DNA from 2 places in the Paenibacillus sp. 79R4 genome. Region 1 is predicted to be linked to the other one. Evidence: a T-box and tRNA genes for the amino acid it is inferred to sense, from the RefSeq annotation. Region 1 holds a T-box; the other holds one or more tRNA genes.

Evidence for each region. The T-box of region 1 lies ahead of ileS (isoleucine--tRNA ligase). A T-box ahead of a tRNA ligase gene usually reads a tRNA of that ligase, here a tRNA-Ile.
Region 2: it has a tRNA-Ile gene. The T-box ahead of ileS (isoleucine--tRNA ligase) is inferred to sense a tRNA for this amino acid. The anticodon was not compared.

The regions. Positions count from the first base shown of each region.
Region 1 covers NZ_QJOT01000003.1:1,268-5,693, reverse strand. Annotated here, with positions in the region: gene DMN77_RS04140 (cell division protein SepF) at 1-316, shown strand, start outside; gene DMN77_RS04135 (YggT family protein) at 324-602, shown strand; gene DMN77_RS04130 (YlmH family RNA-binding protein) at 611-1,393, shown strand; gene DMN77_RS04125 (DivIVA domain-containing protein) at 1,525-2,055, shown strand; T-box leader at 2,166-2,446, shown strand; gene ileS (isoleucine--tRNA ligase) at 2,497-4,426, shown strand, end outside.
Region 2 covers NZ_QJOT01000014.1:48,517-52,942, reverse strand. Annotated here, with positions in the region: gene DMN77_RS18385 (Kelch repeat-containing protein) at 1-1,002, opposite strand, end outside; gene DMN77_RS18380 (hypothetical protein) at 1,212-1,493, shown strand; gene DMN77_RS18375 (YolD-like family protein) at 1,507-1,836, shown strand; tRNA gene DMN77_RS18370 (tRNA-Ile) at 2,030-2,100, shown strand; gene DMN77_RS23660 (YjcZ family sporulation protein) at 2,347-2,445, shown strand; gene DMN77_RS18365 (ASCH domain-containing protein) at 3,037-3,510, shown strand; gene DMN77_RS18360 (hypothetical protein) at 3,542-3,691, opposite strand; tRNA gene DMN77_RS18355 (tRNA-Leu) at 3,882-3,967, shown strand; tRNA gene DMN77_RS18350 (tRNA-Lys) at 4,131-4,203, shown strand; tRNA gene DMN77_RS18345 (tRNA-Lys) at 4,351-4,423, shown strand.

The DNA of each region.
Region 1 (4,426 bases):
AAATAACGTGGTTAGCATCCATTCGCAAAAAAATGTGAAAATGGTACTGTATGAACCAAGATCTTATGACGAAGCGCAGGAAATTGCCGATCATTTGCGGTCTCACCGCTCTGTCGTTGTTAATTTGCAGCGCGTCCGTAACGATCAGGCCATGCGGATCATCGATTTTCTCAGTGGTACCATCTATGCCTTGAGCGGCAGTATTTCAAAGATAGGCGGCAATATTTTCTTGTGTACGCCAGATACTGTTGAAATTCAGGGAGCGATTACTGAGATACTATCTGAGGAAATAGACTATAACAGAATAACGAGGTGATGACAGCTTGTCTTCAGTAGCAATCAATAACGTTGTATGGATAGCGTATAATATTTATTTCACTATGATTTTTGTGTACATTTTGATGTCCTGGCTTCCTAATGCTCGTGATAGCTTTATCGGTGAATTGCTGGGGAAATTAGTAGAGCCGTTCCTGGCTCCTTTCCGCAGATTTATTCCCCCGATTATGGGGATGATTGATATTTCCCCGATTGTTGCCTTGTTTGTGCTTCGTCTGGCGGCCGTAGGACTAACCAGTGTACTCAACTATGTGTTCGTTGGGTAGTGGCGCCAATGAAGATCGAAGTTTATGAGCATTTCAAGCCAGAGGAGCGCCAATTTGTCGATCGCGCCTCCGAATGGGTCGTTAATGCCGGGGAATACCATGAAGTCAAGCTGACTGACTTTTTGGATCCGCGGCAATGTTTTATATTGGAGTCATTGGCCAATCGCCATCCGGATGTCGCTGTGCGGATAGATGGCGGCTATGAAGGCGCGGAGAGGTGCCGCGCCTTCATAGCTCCGGATTATAGGGAGCTGGAGCATGAGCCAATGAAGATGAAGGTGCTTAACATCACTTCAGGCGATCAGAAATTTATAACCCTGCAGCATGGTGATTACCTGGGCGCTATCCTTGGTCTGGGACTTAAACGGGATAAAATCGGGGATATCCAGGTGCATGAAGACGGCTGTCAGGTCGTCGTAACGGAAGAGATCGTCGACTATCTTGATCTTCATTTGCGCCAGGTGCACCGGATTGGAGTTATGACTGAAGTGATGGATCTGTCAGCGCTAAAGCCCGTGAATGCTGAACTGCAGGAGATGGATCTGACCGTTGCTTCATTGCGTCTCGATGGAATCGTCAGTGATGTATTTCGTTTGAGCCGCAGTAAAATACTGGTGCCCATCAAGGCTGGCCGCTGCCGGGTGAACTGGAAGACCGAGGAGGATCCTTCGGCTCCTTTAAAGGCCGGCGATATTGTCGCGCTGCAAGGATTTGGCCGTTTCAAAGTATTGGAGGCAGACGGAGTGACAAAAAAAGGCAGACTTCGTGTGAAAATTGGCAAATTTGTGTGACTCGCTAGCAGGAGATCGGGGATTGTTGTCGAAATTGTCTAAACCCAGAAAATGATTTGTCCGATTGTATATTATATAAAGCAAGCGTCTTTCCGAAGAGGAAGGGATCGAATTCTATAGGAGGTGCGGTTATGCCATTAACACCGCTGGATATACATAACAAGGAGTTTTCCAGACGGATTCGCGGTTATGATGAGGATGAAGTTAATGAATTTCTGGATCAGGTCATTAAAGATTATGAAATTGTAATTAGAGAGAATAAAGAGCTTCACAACCAGCTGCTCTCGATGCAAGATAAGCTTAATCATTTTGCCAACATCGAGGAGACGCTGAGCAAGACGATTATCGTCGCTCAGGAAGCGGCCGATGAAGTGAAGAATAATGCCAAGAAGGAATCGCAGCTTATCGTGAAGGAAGCGGAGAAGAACGCTGACCGGATCGTGAATGAAGCATTGGCGAAGTCTCGCAGGATCGCAATGGAAGTAGAAGAGCTGAAGAAGCAGGCCTCCATCTATCGGGCAAGATTCCGCACTCTGGTAGAAGCTCAACTCGATCTGTTAAGCGGGGATGGTTGGGATACGTTAGAGACTCGCGAGCTGGAACGTTCATATGAAGGTGAACGGGAGCGAGAGCGTGAACGTGAAGCCAAGGAAATCTACTAGGAGTCGTTCAGTTGAATCTGCGTATTCTGTATGCCTGGCAGGTTGACATCCGAATGACAATAAGTTATATATAATATCATATTGTGCAGCTGCTGCACACCAATTGAATCAGACATTTGATGATGGGAACAAGTACGTTGCGTATTTGATCTGCAGAGAGTTGGCGTAGGCTGAGAGCCAATGTTCAGGACGCAGGCGGAATATCCTCCCGGAGAAGCAGGGCTGAAGTAGAATTTTAGAAAGTAAGCCTTTGCCGGCGGTCGGCCGTTATACCGAACCCATATGCATGTATGGAGCTGAGTGTCATAGGCCCGGGCGCAGGAAGGAATTCGTGCGAACGTTGGCATTATGGAACAAGGGTGGTAACGCGAGATAGAGTCTCGTCCCTTTTTGGGGCGGGGCTTTTTTTTATTTTCCATGAAGAAGGGAAGAAAGATTACGATGCAAAAAGTAGATGTCAAAGAAGGAGCGCGCAATCGCGATTTGCGCATCTTGAATAAGTGGACGAAGGAGGATACGTTCAAGCGAAGTATCGAAAATCGTGCTGACCGCCCAAACTATGTTTTGTTCGAGGGGCCTCCCACCGCAAATGGACTGCCGCATATTGGTCATGTGCTCGGACGGGTTATCAAGGACTTTATCGGCAGATATCAGACGATGAAGGGATACCGCGTCGTTCGTAAAGCGGGCTGGGATACACACGGACTGCCGGTCGAGCTTGGCGTGGAGAAGGAGCTTGGCATTTCCGGCAAGCAGGAGATCGAAAATTATGGTGTCGAGGAATTTGTGAAGAAATGTAAGGATAGCGTGTTCGGCTATGAGAAGCAATGGCGCGAATTTACCGAAGCTATCGCTTATTGGACCGATCTGGATCATCCATACATTACGCTGGAAAATAACTATATCGAGAGCGTGTGGAATATCCTGGCCACGATTCACGAGAAAGGCTTGCTCTACCGGGGACATCGCGTCAGCCCTTATTGCCCTTGCTGTCAGACGACACTGAGCTCCCATGAAGTGGCCCAAGGCTATGAGGATGTAAAGGATCTGAGCGCCACAGCCAAATTCAAGCTGGATGACAGTGGTGATTATGTGCTCGCTTGGACGACAACGCCATGGACTTTGCCAGCACATGTTGCTCTGGCGGTGAATCCCGAGATGGAATATGTACGGGTGCAGCAGGAGGATGGAGTATATATTGTTGCCAAGAACCTCGTAGAGAAAGTCATGAAAGGCGACTACAGTATTGTATCAAGCCTTAAGGGAAGCGATTTGGTGGGAAAAACCTATACACCGCCATTCTCTTATATTCAGGCTGACAAAATCAATGTCATCGTCGGTGCTTCTTATGTTACCGATACTAGCGGTACAGGTATCGTCCACATGGCTCCCGCTCACGGTGAGGATGACTATCGGACCTGCCGTGAGAACGGTATTAGCTTCGTTAGTGTAGTGAACGGTCAGGGACGTTACACAGATACCGTGAGCGATTTCGCCGGACGCTTCGTTAAGGATTGTGATCTGGATATCGTCAAAACCCTGTCAGAGAAAGGGCTGCTCTACAGCAAGGAGAAGTATGAGCACAGCTACCCGTTCTGCTGGCGCTGTAAATCCCCATTGCTCTATTATGCGATGGAGAGCTGGTTCATTGAGACGACCGCGGTCAAAGATCAGCTGATCGCTAATAACAACACGGTGCAATGGTATCCTGAGCATATCCGTGACGGGCGCTTCGGCAAATTCCTCGAGGAATTGGTCGATTGGAATATCAGCCGCAACCGTTATTGGGGAACGCCGCTGAATGTTTGGGTCTGCCCGGATTGTGGCGGTCAATTTGCTCCGCATAGTCTTGCTGAACTGCGTGCTCATGCCGTGGGGCAAGTTAGCGAGAACCTGGAGCTTCATAAGCCATATGTGGATGAAGTGAAGGTAAGCTGCCCGCATTGTCAAGGCGGCGTTATGGAACGGACATCGGAAGTTATTGACGTTTGGTTCGACAGCGGCTCCATGCCATTTGCCCAGCATCATTATCCGTTTGAAAATGAGGAGACTTTCGCCAGCCAATTCCCGGCGGATATGATCTGTGAAGGCATTGACCAGACGCGTGGCTGGTTCTACAGCCTGTTGGCCGTGTCGACCCTGTTCACCGGCAAAGCGCCGTATAAATCAGTCATCGCTACAGGGCTTGTCCTTGATGAAAATGGCTTGAAGATGTCGAAATCGAAGGGGAATGTGATTAATCCTTGGGAGATCATTAATGAGCTGGGGACAGATGCTTTCCGCTGGTCGCTGCTGTCCGATAGCGCACCATGGAATAATAAGCGCTTCTCCAAAGGGATTGTAGCCGAAGCCAAGTCCAAAGTGGTGGATA
Region 2 (4,426 bases), on a different contig from region 1:
TTCAGGGCTTTTGATTGTGTACATTTCCACAGTTTTTAAAGCCTGATTATTAGTATCATTAGTTCCACCAATAACATACAAGTCATTTCCTATTGATACGGAAACATTTTGAGTTCTTGAGAAAGTTAAACTTAACATGCTACTTACTGTATTAGTTAATGGATCATAGATCTCTACAGTATCAAAGATATCAACTAAACCGTTATTGGCTCCTCCAAGCAAATATACCTTATCATTTATTACTGCTATACCATTACCATTTCTAACAGTACTATTCATTTTAAAAGACCATTTGTCCTGTTCTGGATTATACTCATAGATCGATCCGTATCCTGTAGAATAATCCGAACCCCCAAAGATATACACTTTATTCTGTACCACAGCGGCTACAGCTCCATTACCAGTAAAAGGCATATCTTTTTTTGTCGTCCATTCATTAGTGTTTGGATCATAACATTCTACTGTGGCAAGGGCTGTATTTTGAGTTCCATTTGAATTTGCGTTTTTTCCGCCACCGAATACATAAATTTTATCATTGAATGTTACAGCGCTTGCCCATGACCTAGCTGTTGGCATATTGGCGACTTCTGTCCATGTATCAGTAGATGGATCATAGACTTCGACTTTATTTGTTCTTTGCAAAGTCGTTCCTACATCTAAATATCCACCAATGACATATACTTTATTGTTATAAACTACTGCTGATAGTCCAGCCCTAGCTGTTGGCATATCAGTTTTTTTTACCCATATATTGGTTGAAGGGTCATATTCATATGTATTTTTTTGTTTTTTTCCTTTAAAAGCTTGATTTGAGTCTGAGGCTCCGCCAAAAACATAAATTTTTCCATTGACTGTAACTGCTGCAGCTCCCATACGTGGTTCAGGTAAGTCTGCTCTAGGTGTCCATTCCTCAGTGCTAGCCGCTGAAGCAGGGAGACAATAAAGTGTTGATGATAAAACAACCATTAATAAAGCGATTGTAATTAAGAATTTTCTTTTCAAGTTGCCATCTCCTTAAGTTTTGTTTGCAAAACTAAGGTTACAGATAAATACATGGGTTGTCTAAACAATAATGTCTATATATGTGATTAAATGTTGCAAGACATATATTTGTAAAGATTCACTCAGTAAGAGTGGTCTTTTTTTCTTGTTGATAAAAATCACATGCCAAGCATATAATACAAACATATGTTCTTATTGGAGATGATGTCATGTTAAGTGATCTCGAACGAAAAGTGCTTCGTATTCTACTCAACTTCTCATCACAGAGGCACCGTATGCCGACAAAGCCTGAATTAGAGTGCACGACAGGCCGACGATACGAGGATATTAAATCCGCTCTGGATGTGTTGGTGCAGCAACATTATATTTTCTGGCCGGATAACCCACGACTTGATACCATTGTGATTCTGGAGGGGTGGGAGCGGGATACATCATTGCCTACACCAAAGCCGACGATATCAAGCAACATTGACTATTGGACTAAGTATTAAGGGGGCGGTGTGTATGGCAGGGTTACTTGATGACGGTGGGGTATGGGAGCGAAGTTTTATACTGCCTGAACACAAGGAAGCGATGGCGCGCCAAGGCCGGGAGGCAACAAAGAAGACAAGGCCGATCCTGGATGCTCAGGAGCTGGAGCAAATTCAGCTGATGCTGTCAGAATCTTTTCATCAGCACAAACGAATTACACTTCGCTTATTTGGTGAATTTGACGATGTTGAATTCGAAGGCATAGTAACAGCTATTCATACTTATCGTAGAGAGATAAAGTTGGCTATAAGTCGGGATGAATGGCAATGGATCCGGATTGGAGATATTTTGAACGTATATTAAGGATTGAAAATAGAAAATTTATTGATTATGCTTATAGGAAATGTAATGTTTTGATACTGGTTTGTAGGATCTCTTACCATAATATTTGCTAACATATTTGCTAACCAACTGATAATAACTGATAAAAACAAATCGTTCATAAAAGCCATTGATAATGGATTCTTTAAACGGACAATAACACATACAAACGTTTGCCTTAGCTCAGTTGGTTAGAGCGGTCGGCTCATAACCGATTGGTCGGGGGTTCGAGTCCCTCAGGGCCCATTTATGCGAGAACCCTTGCTATGCAAGGGTTTTTTGCTGTTTATAGGAGATAGAATCCTAGATTTTAGGATTTGATAGCTTGTTGCTAACGCCTGTGCTAGCGGCGATAGTGCTTGGCGCAGTGGATGAATATCTTGCAGTACAAGCATCACCTAAAATAGACTATTAATGAGGGAAAGGTGTCCAATCTTTTTCGATAAAATAGAATAGGATAGTGTGTACTCTATATAAAAGGAGGAATCACACATGAGTGAAGTGGTTGGCGGCGGATTATGGGGTTCAACGGGGGCTATTTTGGTTCTCTTCATTTTGCTTGTTATTATTTCCAGAGCATTCATTTATTAATGGAATGCTTTAAGGACTAATGTATAAGATTCAACTCCCTCAGTTCAACGAAATGAACTGAGGGCTTTATTTATTTCAGCCAATAGGTTGTTGTGGTATATTAATAGGCGAACAAAGCCAGGCCTCCGAGCAGAGAGACCTGGCTTACTTACATCATGGAATACAAGGCATTATTTGATGGAACAAAGGGAATTCGTATTTGGTATAGCTATTATTGTAGATGTTGCTGTATGAAGGTGTGATTAACGGCCGCGCTTTTTGCCTCTCACTTCAGGTCCGCCGCAAAACACGTCTTTTACAGAATAGCAGAATTGATGGTTTGGCACGGGTACACAATGATGTCGTCTGATGATTTCAACGGGATGCACTACGTTTACCACTTGTGGATGGAAGTAATCTTGATACACTGCAGCTGGCGGGTCAAATACGGTTTGTTCTGGACATTTGTTATGGCATTCTGACATTTTTCTTCAGCTCCTTTGTTTTAGGTTCACATCATTATACGCGTGTAACTACTGAATGACTGTATGTTTGTCTATCTATATCTACATCAATGAGTCCATAATATCAGCAAATAACAGGGGGTTCTTTATGAAGGTAATCACGATCAGGCAGCCATGGGCGACCCTGGTGGCTCTGGGGGAGAAGCAGTTTGAGACCCGCAGCTGGAAGACGGAATACAGGGGGGAACTGGCCATTCACGCAGGAAAAGCGATAGATAAGACAATCTGTCAACTGGAGCCTTATCGTTCTGTTCTTCAAAGGCATGGGTATAGCACGGAACAATTGCCGCTTGGAGCGGTGATTGCGGTGGGAAGACTGGAACAATGCCATTATGTTGGAACGGATCTGGGAACTGCGGCAATCCTGGGAGATGACAGCTATATCGTGGAGGGAACGGAATATGCCTTCGGGGACTACACTGAAGGGAGATTTGCCTGGAAAATAGGCGGTATGAGATTGTTAGAGAGACCGCTGTCTGCAACAGGGAGACTTGGGCTCTGGAACCTTCCGGATAATCAGCTATTGAAAATGGATGAAGTGCAGCATACCTGGTCGAAATAATTATTCAACCAGGTAATGCTCCAGCAGCTATTTATTCCTCTTTGTTCTTCTCGTAGGCAATCAGGGTGACTTCATGCCCGGCGATTTGGGTTAACTGATTTTCGGCCTCTTTAATAATGGTGACTGCATGAGCTGTATCGTTCAGAGAGGCTATTTTGTAATGATCGTCTGAATTTTTCAACTTGGGACCCTCCAATGTGTAATGTATAGAATTTCAAGCTTAAGCAGTTCTAAGTTTGCCCATGACAAAAGCAGCTTATGAGAAAAACTTGATTATCTCAGAAGTTACATGCTATAATAACAAACGCAGGATTTTTCTTGTACATAGAAAAGCTGCCCGATAAGACGCATCGTATTTGCGTCGACAGTTAGCCGGGATGGCGGAATCGGCAGACGCACAGGACTTAAAATCCTGGGGTGGGTGACCACCGTGCGGGTTCAAGTCCCGCTCTCGGCATTTGTGCTTACAAGGTCCGTGAAGGATCGCATGCCCCTCATTTTGATGAAGGGACTTGCGATCCTTTCTAATCCTTGCTGAGCAGATGAAGCTTCAAAAAGATGTTGCAAAACCTGAGTGGCTATGTTATTATGTAAAAGTTGATTAATGACATTAACAATTTGGATCGTTAGCTCAGTTGGTAGAGCACGTGACTCTTAATCATGTGGTCCAGGGTTCGAGTCCCTGACGATCCATTCTTTAGAAACGGGCAGAGCTCCCGTTTCTTTACTCCTTATAAGACACTGAAAGACATCAGTGGTTGCTGTCAGGCAGCAAATAAGTATTGCAACACTCAAGTCACTATGTTATTATATAAGAGTTGATAGTGACATTCATAATTTGGATCGTTAGCTCAGTTGGTAGAGCACGTGACTCTTAATCATGTGGTCCAGGGTTCGAGCCCCTGACGATCCATCC